Regions from separate parts of the Exiguobacterium sp. s125 genome, predicted to be linked through region 2. Evidence: riboswitches for the same ligand, from Rfam matches in the RefSeq annotation. Region 2 holds a riboswitch; each other region holds the start of a gene.
What was found. Region 2 has a riboswitch for thiamine pyrophosphate ahead of KNQ05_RS06915 (thiamine phosphate synthase). Riboswitches for the same ligand answer to the same signal wherever they lie in the genome.
Positions count from the first base shown of each region.

Region 1: linked by a shared signal. The riboswitch ahead of thiD (bifunctional hydroxymethylpyrimidine kinase/phosphomethylpyrimidine kinase) and the one ahead of KNQ05_RS06915 (thiamine phosphate synthase) in region 2 are both predicted to bind thiamine pyrophosphate.
Region 3: linked by a shared signal. The riboswitch ahead of KNQ05_RS14425 (SDR family oxidoreductase) and the one ahead of KNQ05_RS06915 (thiamine phosphate synthase) in region 2 are both predicted to bind thiamine pyrophosphate.

Region 1 covers NZ_JACSMI010000004.1:102,388-108,708, forward strand. The annotation lists gene KNQ05_RS11430 (murein hydrolase activator EnvC family protein) at 1-1,219, shown strand, start outside; gene KNQ05_RS11435 (murein hydrolase activator EnvC family protein) at 1,423-2,697, shown strand; TPP riboswitch at 2,759-2,869, shown strand; gene thiD (bifunctional hydroxymethylpyrimidine kinase/phosphomethylpyrimidine kinase) at 2,986-3,795, shown strand; gene thiM (hydroxyethylthiazole kinase) at 3,776-4,546, shown strand; gene thiE (thiamine phosphate synthase) at 4,536-5,174, shown strand; gene KNQ05_RS11455 (hypothetical protein) at 5,195-5,632, shown strand; gene KNQ05_RS11460 (ArsR/SmtB family transcription factor) at 5,710-6,084, shown strand; gene KNQ05_RS11465 (CHASE3 domain-containing protein) at 6,174-6,321, opposite strand, start outside.
Region 2 covers NZ_JACSMI010000001.1:1,351,304-1,357,624, forward strand. The annotation lists gene KNQ05_RS06895 (ThiF family adenylyltransferase) at 1-330, opposite strand, end outside; gene KNQ05_RS06900 (thiazole synthase) at 327-1,091, opposite strand; gene thiS (sulfur carrier protein ThiS) at 1,094-1,297, opposite strand; gene KNQ05_RS06910 (NAD(P)/FAD-dependent oxidoreductase) at 1,281-2,285, opposite strand; gene KNQ05_RS06915 (thiamine phosphate synthase) at 2,282-2,872, opposite strand; TPP riboswitch at 2,962-3,064, opposite strand; gene nagZ (beta-N-acetylhexosaminidase) at 3,131-4,345, opposite strand; gene KNQ05_RS06925 (OsmC family protein) at 4,342-4,767, opposite strand; gene KNQ05_RS06930 (MFS transporter) at 4,973-6,160, shown strand.
Region 3 covers NZ_JACSMI010000008.1:40,551-46,871, forward strand. The annotation lists partial or broken gene KNQ05_RS14410 (SDR family NAD(P)-dependent oxidoreductase) at 1-542, opposite strand, end outside; partial or broken gene KNQ05_RS15785 (helix-turn-helix domain-containing protein) at 629-730, shown strand; gene KNQ05_RS14415 (LysR family transcriptional regulator substrate-binding protein) at 782-1,414, shown strand; gene KNQ05_RS14420 (hypothetical protein) at 2,166-2,930, opposite strand; TPP riboswitch at 3,742-3,842, shown strand; gene KNQ05_RS14425 (SDR family oxidoreductase) at 4,026-4,337, shown strand; partial or broken gene KNQ05_RS14430 (MBL fold metallo-hydrolase) at 4,244-4,942, opposite strand; gene KNQ05_RS14435 (RES family NAD+ phosphorylase) at 5,350-6,159, shown strand.

The DNA of each region.
Region 1 (6,321 bases), on a different contig from region 2:
TGCCGTCGAAGCAAAAGATCGTCAAATCAAGGCGACAGAAGCTGAAATCGTCGAACTTGGTAAGCAAATCGAAAAATATAAAGCCAAGCTGAAACGTCAAGAAGAATTGCTCGGCGATCGTTTACGTGTCATGCAAGAAAATGATGGTAATTCGATTAAATGGGAAGAAGTCATCTTTGGTTCGAAAGATGTCGGAGATCTCGTCAGCCGTGTGCTAGCGGGGAAATCCATCTCACAACAAGATGATAAGATGATTACGGATTACCAGAACACGCAAAAGAAATTAGCGAATGCCCAAGCAGAACTTAAAGATAAAAAAGCAAAGCTTGTGACAGAGAAAAAAGAATTAAAGCGTCAACAGGCAGAGCTCGAACAACAAATCAGTGAACGAAACAAACGCATTAAAGAACTTAAGAAGCAAAAAAAGAAATTTGAGACACAGTTGATGGACGCGAAAGAAGTTCAACAAATCTTGATTGCGCAAGAAAAAGCAATCGCGGCAGAAAAAGCGGCACGTGAACGTGAAGCACGGATTGAAAAAGAGCGCAAAGCACAAGAAGCACGAGAAGCAAAAGCCCGTGCTGAAGCTCAAGCAGCACAAGCAGCAGCCGATCAGGCAGCGGCAGAAAAGGCAGCAGTTGAGCAAGCTGCAGCAGAAAAAGCGGCAGCCGAGCAAGCTGCAAAACAAGCAGCGCGTCAAAAAGCAACAACGAATTCAACAAAACAATCAACGCCGACACCAGCGCCTGTAACACCAAAACCAGCACCAGTAGCACCGAATCCAGCTCCGGCTCCAGCTGCATCTTCAGCATTGTTCATTCATCCGACAAGTGGTGCGACTACACAAGGATACGGCTCAGCAAGTGGTGAAAATGGGTATGGATTCCATAATGGAATCGACTTTGGTGCACCGGTTGGAACACCAATTGTCGCAGCAGCAACAGGAACTGTCATTACGGCTTCTAGTAGTGGTCCTTACGGAAATCACATCATGATTGCTCACCAATTGAACGGAAAAACGTATACGACGGTTTACGCGCACATGAGTTCATTGAATGCGCGTGCAGGACAACGTGTCAGCCAGGGACAACAAATCGGTGCACTTGGTAGCACGGGTAACTCGACTGGACCACACCTACACTTCGAAATTCATGTCGGTGGGTATATCTACAGCGGAACAGGCCCTGCAAATAGTGTTAATCCTATGTCAATGTTATAAAATCGTAAAAGAACCTCTACATTGTAGAGGTTCTTTTTTATACAGTTTGAATAATTAGTTGTTATATTACAAAATAACGTTTTCATTTGAAATGTAAATGAAATTTTTCTGAAACTATTACGGTGCTATAATCAATTTCAGATAGTTTCACTACGGAACAGGACTTCAAAAATCGAATTCATACATAAGCGAGGAACTCACATATGCTAAAAAAGTTATTTTCTACCGTACTATTAGGGACGTTATTATTGACGAACACCCCAATCACTCAAGCGGCTACAATCAAAGAAAAGAAAGCAGATAATGCAGCTGAACAACGTAAACTAGAAAAATCAATCAAAAAACAAGAATCTAAAATTTCAAAAGAGCAACGTCAAATCAATGCGATTGATGCAGCAATCAATGAAAATATTTTTCGTGTCTCAGAAAAAAATAAACAGATTCGTCAGTTGAATGAACGAATTGAAGAGCTTGAGGCAGACATTATCCATTATGAAGAAATGTTAAAACGCCAGGAAGAGCTGTTAGGAGACCGCCTTCGTGTGCTTCAAGAAAATGATGGGAATTCGATTAAATGGGAAGAAGTCATTTTTGGTTCGAAAGATCTTGGCGATCTCTTTAGTCGTGTGATGGCAGGGAAAAAAATTGCTGAACAAGATGACAAGATGATTTCTGCTTACCTTGAAACGCAAAAAAAATTAGCTGATGCTAAAGCGACGCTTGTGGATAAAAAGGAAGAGCGAGTGAAAGAAAAAGAAGCCCTTTTGGTTCAAAAAAAGGAACTCAAACAGCAAATGAAAGCACGTAGTGCAACCTTAAAAAAATTACGTCAAGGTAAAACAAAATTTACGACAAAACTTCTGAATGCGAAAGAACTTCAAGCGACATTAGAAGCGCAAGAACGTGCGATTGCGGCAGCAAAGGCAGCAGCTAAAGCAGCAGCGGAAAAGGCAGCAGCTGAAAAAGCGGCAGCGGAAAAGGCGGCGGAGGCGGCGGAAAAAAACAACGCCGGGACGTCTAAGAAGGTCGTAAGTGCTACGCCAGTCGCTAGTGTTCCGAGTGGTTCGGCGCAGTTCGTTCGCCCTGCGTCAGGAAGTGTTTCACAAGGATTCGGACCAGCGAGTGGTGCGAATGGGTATACTTTCCATAATGGTGTCGACTTTAGAGGGTCAGTCGGATCATCAATCGTCGCAGCAGCTTCAGGAACGGTCATCACAGCAGGAAGCGGTGGACCGTACGGAAATCACGTGATGATTTCACATTTCTTGAATGGGAAAGTGTATACAACAGTTTACGCGCATATGAATTCATTATCAGTTCATGCTGGACAAACGGTCTCGCAAGGGCAACAAATCGGTACGCTCGGAAATACGGGAAACTCGACGGGCGCACATCTTCATTTTGAATTGCATATTGGTGGTTACCAATACAGTGCGACAGGACCAGCTAACACAGTTAATCCATTAGCATACTTATAAAAACGAGCTTCGGCTCGTTTTTTTTATGGCGCTATGCTACAGTGAAAGAGAAATTTAAATCATGAGCAACTAGGGGAGCTGGAGGAATCTGGCTGAGAGGAAAACCATTCTGTTTTCGACCCTATCACCTGATCTGGATAATACCAGCGTAGGAAAGTTGAGATTGAAGACATGAATAAGTGACCACACTCGTTGGTTTTTCATGGCGTCGTCTGCTTTTTTACAGCGGACGGCGCTTTTTTTCGTTCCGCTTTCTCCTTGTGCTCTCATAGAAAGTGAGGTCTATCGATGAAACATGTACTGACGATTGCTGGATCAGACTCTAGTGGTGGAGCTGGAATTCAAGCCGACTTAAAAACTTTTTCTGCTCTTGGGGTTTACGGTATGAGTGTAATTACTGCTATCACAGCGCAAAATACGTTAGGCGTACAAGCAGTTGAAGATGTATCACCAACGCTTGTCGAAGCCCAGTTGAACTCGATTTTTAGCGATATTCGTGTAGATGCCGTTAAAATTGGGATGGTCTCGAATGAAAAAACGATTCAAGTCATTGCCAAATGTTTGAAACATTATCAGGGACCAGTCGTCTTAGACCCCGTGATGGTCGCAAAAGGGGGGCATGCGCTGTTAAGGAAATATGCTGAACAAGCATTAATGGAGCATTTAATGCCGCTTGCAACCTTGACGACCCCGAATATTCCGGAAATGGAACGCATGTTAGGGCAAGCGATTTCGACAATTGATGAAATGAAGCTGGCGACGACGGAATTCGCACAAAAACGAGATATCGCTATCCTGTTAAAAGGCGGTCATCTTGAAAGTACGGATGCCTCGGATATTTTATACACGGAAGGGATGCATCATCTGTTTCAGGAGGCACGATTAAAACGCCAGCATACACATGGTACTGGATGTACATTGTCTTCCGCGATTGCGGCACGTCTTGCGCTGGGAGATTCCCTGAAGGATAGCGTGATTTATGCTAAACGGTACGTAACTGAAGCAATCCGGCATGGATTTGCCTTAGGGAACGGAATCGGACCGACACATCACTTTTATGACATTTGGAGGGAAACGGATGCTTACAACCATTCATGATAAAAAACCATTAATTCATCATTTAACGAATGCGGTCACGATTAATGAGTGTGCCAATATGACCCTTGCGCTCGGGGGTTCACCTGTCATGGCGGAAGATATCCTAGAAGTCGAGGAAATGGTTGGACATGCAGATGCTGTCGTTATCAATATCGGGACATTGAACGCAGCTTCACGAGCGTCGCAATTGTTGGCAGGTCAAACGGCTAACCGATTGAAGAAACCGATTATTTTAGATCCAGTCGGAATGGGGGCGACGACACTTCGGACACAATTCACGAAAGAGTTACTCGAAGCAATTCATTTTACGGTCATTAAGGGGAACGTCTCTGAAATCAAGACGCTCATCGGTCAAGTCGGACGTTCAAAAGGAGTCGATGTCGCTTCCGGAGAGACATTAGATTTTCAAGTCGTCCATGAGTTTGCTGGACGGCTCGGGACGACTCTCGTCGTAACGGGACCGGTTGATTTCATTACAGACGGCAAGCGACAAGTAAAACTAACCGTAGGAACGCCACGACTCGGACACATTACAGGGACAGGTTGCATGACGGCATCGCTCATCGGAACCCTACTTGGAGCAGGGTATGATGCATTCGAAGCAGCGACCTATGGGACGTATTTAATGGGAAAAGCGGGTGAAGTCGCAGATGAAGCAGCGGGACTTGGTGATTTCCGGATGGGGTTGTTCAACGCAATCAGCTTAACTACAGAAGAAAGTTTGAAAGGGGTATTGACCAGTGGAGAATGATTACACGGTTTATGCGGTAACAGATCGGCGCTTTCACCCGGACGTTGCCTTGATTGATGCGGTCGAAGCAGCAATAAAAGGTGGCGCGACGATGGTCCAGCTTCGTGAAAAACAGGCGCAAGGGAAAGAATTTCTCGAACAAGCGAGTGACTTGAAGAAAATGATGTCTCGTTACGGCGTCCCACTCATCATCAATGACCGGATTGATATCGCACAAATCGTCGGTGCAGGTCTGCATATCGGGCAAGAGGACATCCCTTTGAAGGAAGCACGTAAGCTGTTACCGGAAGCCACGATTGGGGTTTCTGTTTCAACCGTTGAACAGGCAATCGAAGCAGAGCAAGACGGGGCAACTTATCTTGGCGTAGGGTCGCTCTATTCAACGGCGACAAAAGACGATGCGAGTCAGATGACAAACGAAACACTCCAAGCGATTCGCCGGGCTGTTTCCCTTCCTCTCGTCGGGATTGGTGGAATCACACATCATGTGGTGCCCGACTTATTCGAGATGCTTGAAGGATATGCTGTCGTCTCTGCCTTATTCGCAGCACCAGATATTGAACGTGCGGCACGAGAGTTCAAAGAGGCGGTTCAGACTGCGCGTCAAATAGTATCAGACCGGGTATAATCACTGAAGAGGTGATGTACGTGAAATGGCAAGTCATTCGCTTTCGGGGAGGCTGGATTCGGTATCGAATCGAACCACAAATCATTCGAATCGACAACCGTGGAAAGTATCATTTAGGTTGGAAATTGTTTCCCTATCCGAATCGTTATGCATTTGAATTGGCGGTTTTGTTAAAAAACAAACACCAACAACGATATAAACGGCCGCTGTTGATTAAAACGGCATCCATCGCTACGGAAATCTGGGGCCATACACACCTCGATTTATTTTATCGAGTGATGTTACAAGTACCGTTACCACGCTTCCTATCGAATCGATATAAGGAGCGATTGCGAAATACAAGTATCATCGATATCGGTGTACGGGCTGTCGATACTAATCGAATCGTTTGGGATATCGGGAATCGATTAGGGGGATGGGCAGTTTTTCGTACAATCCAAAAAAAACATCGGAAATGAATCTTCACCTCGCGAATCATCGTAGTCATCTTACTTGCATTTGTTGTTTTAGGATGGTGCAATAGTTTGGAGGAGAGGTGAAGACAGTGGAGGCACCACGCTGTGAGACGATTGCGATCGATAAAAAACGTGCGACTGAAATTGGTCATGCCGTTGAGAAAATCCCGACGCTTGAGATTGGGAAATTGTTTAAAGTGTTATCGGACGCAACGCGTCTACGAATCGCTTATGCATTGACGGTCGAGCGAGAACTTTGTGTTTGTGACGTATCGGCATCAGTTGATTGTTCGATTGCGACGGCTTCGCATCACTTAAGAACGTTATTGAAACAAGGTCTCGTCAAATATCGTAAAGAAGGAAAAGTTGTCTATTATTCACTTGATGACCATCATGTCTCGTCGTTAGTTCATTTGGCAATGGAGCATGTGAATGAAGGAAAGGCTTCTTCTTGAGAAAAATATAAAAAACGCACCGCAGTCCGATAAAGAGCTGCGGTGCGTTTTTTAGCTTTTTCACGAAGCTAATCGTATGAAACAACAGATTATTTGATTCGATGGAAGAACGTGATGGTCACACTGATGAGTAGAAAGGCTAAAATGGATAGACTAAAGCACATCCGTTTATAGGATGCTGTCACGAGCGCCGTATTTTCGAGTTCTTGATCTAATTCGGTATACAATTGATCTTTA
Region 2 (6,321 bases):
TAATTCGTAACGCGTGACATCGGTGACGTGGGCTATAATCTCGACTTCCTGATTGATGGCATTTAAGCGGCGCTCCGCCGCGATCGCTTTCGGGACATGCTGCGCGGCATCGTTCTCCGTGTAAAGGTGCTGCCGCTGGAGATTGCTCCACTCGACGTAATCACGGTCGACGATCGTCAGCTTGCCGATTCCGGCACGGACGAGTTGTTCGGCACTTGCCGTTCCGAGTGCGCCCATGCCGATGAGGAGAACATGTTTTTTTGTCAGCTCATCTTGTCCCGCCTGACCGATCGGCCGAAACCGGATTTGCCGTGAATAACGATCCGTCATCGACTCATCCCTGTCTCGGGACTACTCGCCGTCGCGTACCGTTTCTTTTCGATCCGTCCCGCTTCAAAGCCAAGTCGTCCCGCTTCGACGGCAAGCTTCATCGCTCGCGCCATCTTGACCGGGTCTTTCGCATGGGCGACGGCCGAATTAAGTAAGACGGCGTCTGCACCGAGTTCCATTGCGTAGGCGACATCGGTCGGTGAACCGATTCCTGCATCGACGATGACCGGGACCGTCATCTGTTCGATGATGAAGCTTAAGGCCAGTGGATTAAGGATTCCTTGTCCGGATCCGATTGGGGACGCGGCAGGCATGATGGCGTGACACCCGAGTTCTTCCAGTCTTCGTGCCAACAACAGATCGTCTGACGTATACGGTAAGACGGTGAATCCTTCTTTTAATAATTCTTCCGATGCCCGCAACGTTTCAATCGGGTCCGGTAACAGCGTTTTATCACAGCCGATGACTTCAACTTTGACCATGTCGCACAGTCCGGACGCGCGGGCAAGTTTTGCCAGCCGAACCGCTTCTTCCGCTGTCTTCGCCCCCGCCGTGTTCGGTAATAAATGATACTGACTCAAATCAAGCGCCTCTAAAAAGTTCGGTTGACTCGCTTCAAAGATATCCATCCGGCGAACGGAAAAGGTCAGGATGTCTGCTCCTGATGCCTCGACTGCTTGCTGCTGTGTCGTCACGTCGGGGTATTTGCCCGTTCCGAGTAATAACCGCGACTGAAATGTCGTTTGACCAATCGTTAACATGATTAACCGCCTCCTACGAAGTGAACGATTTCAAAAGAATCGCCTGTTTGAATGGGTGTGTTTTGGTATGCTGTCCGCTCGACAATCTGTCGATTCTGTTCGATGATGACCATTTTTTCCGTCAAATTGAGATGATGAATCAATCCGTCGATTGTCGAAATCGATCCGTCAAGCGTATACGGTTGACCATTAATGGTGAGTTGCATTCGTGTTCCTCCTCGATTCATGTAATGAAAACGGACGAAGCTCATATTTCGGCGTGATTCCCGTTACCTCGTCTGCCAGGACGGACGCCGTGATCGGGGCGAGTAATATCCCGTGCCGATGATGCCCGGTCGCGACGAATAGGTGCCCGACTCCCGGGACCTGCCCGAGATAAGGCAATCCGTCCGCTGTTTGTGGACGAATCCCGGACCAGATGTCCACGATTTCCGCTTCTCTGATTGCCGGGAACAGTCGCGCCGCCGCCTGCAGGAGATGTTCAATCCCGCTGACGCTGACCCCTGTCGTCTCGTCACCGATCCGTTCCGTCGCCCCGATGATGATCCGTCCGTCAAACTTCGGGACGAGGTACACGTCGTCGCTAAACAACGTTTCGGTCAAGACATGCCCCGGAAGCCGGACGGCGAGGCATTCGCCTTTGACCGGTACCGTCGCGATCTCGACACCACTCGTCGCGAGTAACGCTTCTGATCCCCGACCGCTTGCGACCACGACGTTCCCGGCTTCGCGCTTACCGTTACTTGTCGCAACGCCGACGACGGTCGCCCCTGCCCGGTGCAGTCCCGTGACCATTGTCTGTTCTTCAATCACACCTCCGCGGGCTTTAATCGCGTGACGGAGCGAACGCGTCAACTGGACGGGATCGATTTGACCGACGGATGCAAATTGAATTTCCTCGTGCCCCCGAATCAACCGAAAGGGATTTTCTTTATAGCCACTATCAATGCCGGTCTCATTAAACAGCTCACGGACGAGGTCGGGATAAAGCTGTCGACTCGCTGCCGCCAGTTGATGTAAGGCAGGGATCAGTTCATGATCCGTCGCAAGCATGCCGGCTGCCGCTCGCGTCGTTCCTTCGCCACACCGGCTTTGCTCAAGCACGCGTACCGGTTGTCCTCGTTTGAGCAATTCGTAGGCGAGTGTCAAACCGATTACGCCTGCGCCGACGATTAACGTCTCTGTTGCTTTCATTGATCAAGCACCTCGCGATACGCTAGGACTGCTTCGACCGGATTTGCCTGACCGAGAATCCCTGACATCACAGCGATGCCAGCAACTCCGGTCGCGAGGACATCGGCGACATTCTCCGGCTGAATCCCGCCAATCGCGATGACGGGGACTTTTGAAAACGTGACGATTTGCGCGAGTGCCGCTAGTCCGCGCGGAGCAATGTCCTGTTTTGACGCCGTCGCAAAGACATGACCATACATGACGAAGTCGCTGCCCGTCTCAAGCGCTTCCGTCAAGGAGTGGATTGATCGGCCGATCTGTAGCTCGCTGAATTGACGCCGCACGACAGCGACGGGAATACTGCATGATGTCAACTGGACACTTGCCTTCGTCACGAGGGCGACATCAAGCCGGTCATGGACGATTAGTTTTTCACGTGGAACACCGGCGCATACTAGCTCCTCGATCAATTGGACGAGTCGGTCCGCCGACCAACCCGGTTCCCGGATATGAATCATGTCGACATAAGGCACAACAGCCGGCAAGACTTCTAGAAGATGTGTCAGCTCTTTTGTCCCGGTCGTCACAATATGTAACTTCGGACGCATACCTTCTCCTCCTTGCTACACAAAAAGGACCACCCCATGAACATGATGGAGTGGTCCGAAAAATGTCCAGGTAAGACCTGAGACAGGATGATAATCAGAAGCCACTTCCCTCCGCTAGTACGAACTAGATCAGGTTCAAAGGGTCCGGATATTTCCGTCTCAGTCTGCTGCGAGACTCCCCTAGTGTAGAACTATTTAGTGTTGGTTGGTTCATTCGTAGTCTACCATGACCGCTCGCTTGATTTCTAGTCCGACTTGTCAGTTCAGCCGATCCGTGACCGTTTTGACCTGTTCCGTCAATTGTTCACGCGTTGGAATCAGCTTCGTGTCTGCTAAATCATACGTTTGTTTTAATCGTAAGACACGTGTCACTTTTGCGTCGAGGTCAGCCCGTGATAGTGACTTGTCCTTGACCCCCTGCATAATTGCCGCATGAACATCCGTGTAAGCACCGGCTTGCGAGAACATCGCCATGTCGGCACCACGTTCGAGGGCGAGACGCGAAGCTTGGGCGAGACCATATTGTTTCGTGATCGCACCCATTACGAGGTCGTCCGTCACGATGACGCCATCGAACTTCAACTCTTCACGCAACAGCTGTTGCATGACCGGCTCTGATAACGACGACGGATTGTCTGGGTCGAGCGCCGGGAATAAAATGTGTGCGACCATCACCATTTCCGCTCCGGCATCGATTGCCGCTTTGAACGGGACGAGTTCCAGTTGCTCGAGTTGCGCTTTCGTCTTCGTCACGGTCGGTAAGCCGACATGCGAATCGACAATCGTATCGCCGTGTCCGGGAAAATGTTTGACGACCGGCACGACGTCTTCCGACTTGATTCCCTGCATTAACGGGACACCGAGCCGGGCGACGTCATCCGGCTCAGCACTGAGTGCCCGGTCACCGATGATCGGGTTCGCCGGGTTACTGTTGACATCAAGAACCGGGGCGAAATCCATATTAAATCCATAAAACCGTGACATCGCACCAAGCGCCTGTCCGGCCTTTTGCATCAATGCCGGATCGTTTTTCTGACCGAGCGTCAGACTCGGAGGTAAATGAAACGTTTGATCCGGGACACGACTGACACGTCCTCCTTCTTCATCGAAGCCGAGGAACGCGAGCGCTTCGTCGTCTTGTGCGTCCTTGATTGCTGCCGTCAAGGTTTTCAGCTGGGCGTCTGACGTGATATTGCCTCCGAGTAACAGGACACCGCCTATCGCGTGATTGTTTAACAGACTTCGGTCCGCGTCCGATAACGTCGTCCCGCTGATCCCGATATACAGCAATTGATCGACCTTTTCAGCAGTCGAGAGTTTGGCGAGCTGACGTTTGATGTCTTGCTCCGCCTGGTCGGCAGCCGTCGGTTCGTCAGCGACCGGCTGTTGCTGACTCGTCTTCGGTTCTGTTGCTGGTTCACTCGCGCATGCCGTCAAAAAGCAAGCCGTTAAAAGCAGGTAAATCGGTTTCAAAGCGGTTCCTCGTTTCGGACGCCATTGATTGAATAATAGACTTCAATTTCAGCATTCAGTGATTTCGAGACAGAACAGTATTTATCTTTTGATAACGACACGGCCCGGCGGACTTTATCATCCGGCAAGTCGCCTTCGAGACGATAATGAATCGAAATCGTCGTAAAGCGGCGCGGGTGTTCCGTCGCCCGTTCTCCCTCAATGTCCATCTCAAACGAGGTTAACGGTAAACGCATTTTTTCTAAAATGGAGACGATGTCCATTCCCGTACAGCCGGCGACGGCGTGTAACAACAATTCAGTTGGCCGCGGTGCTCCGTTCTCCCCGTTATTTTCAGGTGCTGCATCCATTGCCAGTTGGTGTCCGGACTCCGTCACTCCACTAAAGCCCATCTTGTGATTCCATGTAATTGTCGCTTGCATTTTTCTCACTACCTTTCGATTTTTAGTTCGGTTCGCTTCGCTCTCCTTCATTATAGCGTAGTCTCACCTGAAGAAAATTGACATGCTATTCAAAATAATTCTTCTTTTCCGTTTCCATCCGATTCCCGTTCACCTGACACACGAATCATGCTATTCTGAAAAACGATAGTTTCGCGCTGCTTAGCGCTAGAATTGAGGAATTGATATGTCATCTACTACCCGTTTAAGTAAAACGGACTGGCTTTTAATCGCCACCCTCTCCTTACTGACGTTCGTCTTAGGCACAAGCGAATTCGTCATTGTCGGGATTTTATCAGAAATCGCTTCGGCCCTCGGAATTACGATTGCGAAAGCCGGCACACTCGTCTCCGCCTTTGCGATTGCCTTCGCGATCGGGACACCGTTCACGATGTCGATCACGGGACGCTTCGAACGTCGCAAATTGATGCTCAGCCTGATCTTTGTTTGGGTCGTCTTGAACTTTTGCAGCAGCATCGCCGACACCTACTCGCTACTGCTCGCAACACGGATCGTCACGGCCGTCCTGACCGGTGTCTTGATTTCGCTTGCGATGGTCGTCGCGAGTGACAGTGTCCCGGTCGCGAAACGCGGTGTCGCCGTGTCGTTCATCTTCGGCGGCTTCACGCTCGCGAACGTCTTCGGTGTTCCGATCGGCACGTTCATCGGGCAACACGCCGGTTTTGAAGCGACGTTTTGGCTGACGACCGGTCTCGGGTTGCTAGCATTTCTTGCCGTCTTCAAAGTCGTCCCACGGCAACAGGCGACGGCGACAAGTTCGGTTAAGGATCAACTGCGCCTGCTCGCGAACCCACGTATCATGATCGCTTTCTTCATCCCGTCGTTCGGCTTTGGTGCGACCTATGTCGTCTACACGTACCTCGTGCCGATCCTCGAACTTGAACTTGAGCTGCCGCGGGGCTGGATCAGTCCAATCCTCCTCGCGTACGGTGTCGTCTCGATTTTCAGTAACATTCTGGCCGGGAAGATTGCCAGTCATAATCCGATCGGTCGGTTACGGTTCGTGTTCGTCGTGCAAGCGTTCGTCTTGGCGGCCTTATATGTCACGACGTCCTCCGTCACGCTCGGACTGATCAATATCGCCTTGATGTCACTGATGTCGATTTTATTGACGACATCGACACAAATCTATCTGATTGACTTGGCGGAAAAGTTCAACCCGGAAGCGAAAGGACTGGCTGCGTCCTTGATGCCGGTCGCAAGTAACGTCGGGATTGCCTTCGGCTCCGCGCTCGGTGGACTTGTTTACGCGAGCGGACCGATGATGAATACGGCGCTCGTCGGCGGACTTGTCGCTTTGCTTGCCGCGTTGTTGACTGCGATCAGCTTCCGACTCGACCGGCGCTCATCATGAACGAACTGGAACTAAAAGATTCTCACTTCACTTGTTTCCTAGGATGCAACGTGAAGGGAATCTTTTTTTATGCCTTGTATCCTCAAAAAAGTAGTTTCTCAGCCCGAACCTTACAAGACTGTTAGGGACTCGTTGCCAACTTGTTGCTTTATTTGTAAATC
Region 3 (6,321 bases), on a different contig from region 2:
CGAATGTCAGGTGCGAGTGAGATAGCAAGTGAGCGTGTCATCGTATGAATGGTCGACTTAGTGGCTGCATAAGGAATGGAAGAACCGATGCCGTTCACTCCCGCTACGCTCTCAAGGTTAATGATAGCACCTGCGGATTGTTTTTTCATATGTAGTACGACTGCCTTCACACAGTGGACGATGCCTTTTACGTTAACAGCAAAGAGAGAATCCTATATCTATCCCGTCACTTCGTCCAGTTCATTCATAGGAATCTGATACGTGATGCTTGCGTTGTTCACCAGAAAATCAATTTTTCCAAACACCATGAAGGTATGGGTGACCATATCCTGAACCTCGTGTTCTATTGAGACATCTGCTCGAAATGGAATTGCTACACCACCATCGTTCCTAATTTTTTCTACGACCTCTAGCGCCCCTTCTTCAGACTGACTGTAATTAGCGATAACCTTTACTCCTTCTGCGGCTAAACAGATCGCTGTCGCACGACCTATACCGGATCCAGCTCCTGTCACTATGGCTACTTTATCCTTCAAATTCATTTACAATCTTCCTCTCATTCGATGTGATTGATATATTGATTTTCAAGCATGTAGTAGATCTACATTCGATTTAGAGAGCAGCTGAGAAGTTGGATTATGTTCAATCGAACGTCAGTCAGCGGATGAAGATTCTTGAAGACGAGCTAGGTGCTCGTTTATTGATTTGGAATAATCGTGGAGTGAAATTGACGGAAGAAGGGACTACGCTGGGCAAATATGCTGAAGATATCCTGAAGTTGATGCAGGATGCGAAATCCGCAATCGATAAAAATAAATGGAGAGAATACTTGGCGATAGGTGCAACACAGACTGTATCGGCGGCGTTGCTTCCAAAACTCTTTTTGCTATTCATGAAAGAAAACAATGACATTGATATGTCGATGAAGACACAAGACAAGCAACGATTGCAGGAAATGCTCTTCTATGGTGAAATTGACGGCGTGTTTGTCAACGGATTATTCGACGAAGAACGCTTTGAGTCCGTACATAGTTTAACTGAAGATATAGTAATCTTTTCAAATCAGGACTTCAAGTTTATAGAAGATGGATGCCCGACGCTCATCGTCAATAGTGACACTACGTGTACGTACCGGAACAAAACATTCGAAGTCGCCAAGGACAAGGGATATACGGATCCTAAAATAATGGAGTTCGATACACTCGAGTCCATTTTAAGTGCTGTAGAGTCAGGAATGGGCATGAGTGTCGTACCGAAGCGGATTTTAGGTAATCGAAAAACGATGCAGGGAATCATCCAATCTGATTTACCTATGCCTGTTCGAATAGAATTCATAGTTAGCCTGAAAAGGAAACGTAGCAAAAGTCTACAGAAGTTCATTCGCTTTATAAAATCATTATCTCTGAACGTATGAGACTAAGGTATGATCATGTAACATAGAGAACAATTTAAAATTGAAATTCAAAACTAAGCATAAGAAAGGTAAGTCTTCCCCAAAAGTGAAAGTGAAATAAAAAAAAGTATGCGCCGGCGCATACTTTTTTATTTCACTTACCATAATAAACATAAAAAATTGATTTACCACGAGGAATAGCTGATGTTTAATTTAACCTTCGAAAAGAAACGAATAGTCATTAATATATCATTTATTCTTTAATTGACTGGAGTGAAGAGGTTAAAGATCATCATCACGATGTTCATAAAATATGATGAGAAAAGTTCAAGGACGGTACATGTGAATCAAAAACCTTGAATGGATAAAGAGGTTTCACGTGAAACAAGATAATATTAACTCTAATACACATTTTTTAATGAGATGATTTGATCGTTTGAAGAACGAAGTGGATTGATGGAAGGTGAATGAAAGGGTCCTCCGATTGGCTACTTGAGACATAATTCATGAGTCTTTCAGGATTACCATAAATTATGTAATAAAAAAGTGTGCGCCGGCGCACACTTTTTGGAATGAATAAGACAACAAATTGATAGAGATAAAGCGGTAGAGATTTGATCTGAAACCTCTTCAATAGAGAACGTATGATTGATATCTTCTGTGGTTTTATTCATCGTATATCAATTTTAAATTGTGTACATAAAATAAAGTTAAATTAGAATAAAAAAGGCATTTGTGTAGTTCAAATACGAAGGAGAGTTTGTTACTGACGTCAGTTCCAATCACATGCATTTCCATCGTTATCGCGGTCTAAATCATGGGGATCAACTGCCGGACCACCGGCAGCTAGATAAAAATCTTGAGAGGCTTGGGCGCTGGAAAAATCACCACAGTCGCGATCTGCTCCAGAAGGATCGTATTCAAGATCAGTTGCTACTTCTGTATCTGCTTCATCTACGTATTCCTCATCAGAGATACTCTCATCTTCATCTATCATTTCGCTACTTGCTAAAGAGGCTTTGAGTTCATCAATGTTCTCTTCTGCAGCAATGCGTTTCGTCTCTTCTTCTTTAAGTTCACTCTCTAAAGCAGCACGTTTATCTGCTTCTTCCTTGTAGCTTTCAACTGTTTGCAAACGTAATTCTTTTTCTCGTGCTAACTCCTCTTTCAATTTTTTCGTTTCTTGTTGTTGCTCTTTTAGTTTAAGTTGCGTGTCCTTTAAAGACGTTTGTAACTCCTTTGACTCTACCTTTAAAGATTCCAACATCTTTGTTTCCTTAGTAGAAGACCCGGCTTCAATTTTTTGAGGCTCATTTATTCTGTCTACCATATAGATAGAAATTGCAAAAGCAATGAATACGCCTAGCCAAACGACAAAGGTTGCGTACTTCACTGGATTTCGAAGCCTTGGTTTAAAGTAAAAGTATAGACCAATTGCTGAGATCAATAAGCCAATGAGACTCCAAAAGGTGATAGTGAAGAGTAAAAGATAGACAATAGCAATCATGATGAGAAATAATACTTTTCGGATGTTCATAAGTTCAGCTCCTTTAAAAATATTTGTATTTGTATTGTACATATTTACAAGAAAAAATAGATTAGAAATTTATAGTTCTTCTCTAAAAAATCACTTGTAACGCTCGAGTACTAATTTAAATAAAAATTTAAGCCATTACTGATCAAACATAGTTGATAGCTTTTAAAAGAATAGACTTACACCAATCAACGCGACTTAAAAATAATCAGAAAAGCTTGTATGTCGTAGTCGAGACATAAAGGAATGTTTATCAGAAAATTGGGGATGACGCGGTAGAGAAAAAAATGATTCATTACCTTGATAATGAGACAGGCTTTTAACGTATCAAAGCACTTACTCTTACGCAGTTGAGAAGAACTTCAATGCTAGTATGGTAAAGAAAATGAATCGTTGATTGATTTGGTACGTTTTTATTCAAAAAATAATAAAAGCATCAAATAGAGCACGCATGACTTTACGAAGAAACAAATCAAGTCATCAATAAGAAGAGGGAAGACGATATACTTACGGCTTAATTGGTCCCATACAATGATTACACAAGATAAGTTTTACTTATATTGCAAACATCAATGATTCGAACTTCTAGGTCACGTAATCGATCTGCAAAATCAAATCGCTCGTATATTAAGACATCATCAAAGAAAAAAATGATAATTAGGATTGTCTAGTACAAGATATGACCGTAACAAAGCAATCCGGAAAAAGTAATGAATCTATTTTTATGCTGCATATTTTTAGAAAACTATTATCGAATCAATTTCATCATCAGTGACAGGTGTTCACTAGAGCACTAAAGTGAAGGTAACTTAAATAGAATCACTAGGGGTGTTATTTAACTGAGATGAGTAGCTACTCAAACCCTTTGAACCTGAACTAGGTAGTACTAGCGTAGGGAAGTGTAAACTCTGATGAACAAGCGGAGACGATGATGTCGTTCTTTGCTATGTGATTATTTAGACGTGTGCAATAGATTTAAAGTGGTGATAGTTACTATAAAAGCAAGAATGCGGTAGAAAAGCTTATGAGTGAATTTCGTACAGAAAATGCTATTACCTTATATGCAAATGTACGAAGCAGGAAGATGTCGAGAGCATGATGCAATCCGCAACAGCACACTATGGTCAAATCGATGTTGTCGTGAATATTGAGTTAGTAGACTTCAAATTTGATCCGGTTGCTCAAAAATCGTTTATCGACTTGCAATGGAAAGATTATCAAAAGAAACTGAATGAAACATTAAAAGCGGCTTTTCACATCATCCAAAGTGTTTTGCCACAATTCATGGAACGAAACAGTGGTGGCATCATCAGAATCGGAACAAGGACATTGGATGTGATGTATTTACCTTTAATGAATGTCTTCAATTCTTTTCTCGAGAGTCCCCAGTGGTTTACGGCTTCCATATGACTTACTAAAATTTTGGCTTTTAGAGCGGCTTTGTACACCTTCTAGGAATTGATTCTGTCCTCCGTTCAAAATAAAAATCTCTGGTTTACACGTATCGATATTTTTTCACTTCCGAATACCAAACGGTATCACCTGCTACATATAAAGTTTTTTCTTTGTGATGCTGAAAGATAACGCCCATGACATTTCCCATTTTCTTTGCCATCTTTCCGTAGCCATAACGACCATCTACTTCCGTCAGTTTGACGCCTTTAAAGATCGTCGCTTGGCCTTCTTTCATGACTTCGATATTTGTAAAGCCTGTTTTTCGTGCCATATCTGCATCTTTTTTATCTTGCATTAACATTTTGATGTCTTTTGGAATTTGTTCTTTTTGCTGCTTGATCAAAGTAATCTTCATGTGTGTGGGTAATGATGACAGCGTCTACGTCATCCATAATCTTATCCACAGAGAATGGAAGGTCGACTACTGGATTTCGATCATCCCTTGTAGCGGGATCGAACGAATCAAATTCGTCCTTTTTAGAAAACATGGGATCTACTAAGAATTTTCGTCCTTTGTATCCAACTGTCACGATCGCATTTCGAATTTGTTGGACCACCACGTCCTGTTTTTTCGGTTGTAATGGATTATTGTGAAGATCCGCAAGCGGCTAATACACCGCTCAATGTGAGTGTGGTTAGAATTGCAGCTTTTTTTAATTTCGTCATTGATAAAGCACTCCTTTGTGAATAGCTGATTTTTTATTGAGTAGGTAATATCTATCCTATGAGTCGTTTGATCCCCCTTTTATTTTTGAATAGAAAAAAGCTTGATCCTGTTTATTCGCTATGAAATTTAGTATATGGTCAGTATAAGAAATCAAACAAGTATGTACTTTTTTTGCACATAATATCAGAAAGAATAGTGTTACTATGAAAACTTCAAAAGGGAATGTAGCTTATAATCAGGAAACGTTTTTTGGTTATACGCTTTCTCTTATCAATGGAAAATGGAAATTGAGGTGCAGTTATGGAAATGAAGCAGGTAGTGAATGGTTTATCTGAAATAATGGTGGAACATTGGAATACATTGAAGGAAGCTTTGTACAGTGGAGAAACAGAAGGGCTTTCATTAGAAGAAATAATTGGAAAATATACTTTTTTCAAAGTTTTTGATGATGTAGTTAATTCTATGGCATCACAATTCGAAATTTCAATTAAGGATTTAGGAAAGATTTATAGGGGCGTTGGGGTAAATGAGAAGATTGAATTAGATTTCTATCAAAGAATGATTCCTCATCTTGATTATGTGACAAATCATAATAGAATGAACCCTCCAGGTAAAGCATTTATATATTTAGGGGTAATTCCTGTTAGGAAGGGAAAATCTGAGGAAGCGGAAAAAAAGTTTATTTTAAGAACGATAGAAGCAGAACTGAGAGTTGAAAAAGGTGACTTTTATACAAGTGCGCGATTTGAATCCAATAGTGACAACAATATTTTCAATCTGGTAGGAGATTCAAGTCTGCCGATGGATATATATGATTTTGCTAGAATTTTAAAGAAAAAATCAACTGAGGAAAGAAGTCGAATTACTGCATTATTTTACTTTAACTTATTTAATAATGACCAGATATTTAAGCCTGTTCATAGTACAGAACATGATGTAAGAGCAAGGGAGTACGCCCCTTTTCAACTTTTAGCTAAATACTTTATGAGCAAAGGGTATGCAGGAATAAAATATAGAAGTACTGTACATAGAGAAGGAACGAATGTAGTAATATTCAATCCGAAAAACGTTAAATTAGTAGAATCTTCAATGGAGAAAATTGTTCGTTAAATATGAATAATTTAATTGGAAAGAAGCTGACATATAAAAGACGCCACTCTTCTTCATATTTTCAATGATCTTAAATATTTTCTGCTAAGGCATTAAATCTATATTAGTTAACATATAAGGCATTATTGGTAGTTGCATAAATAGAAGGGGAGAGAAGTTGCA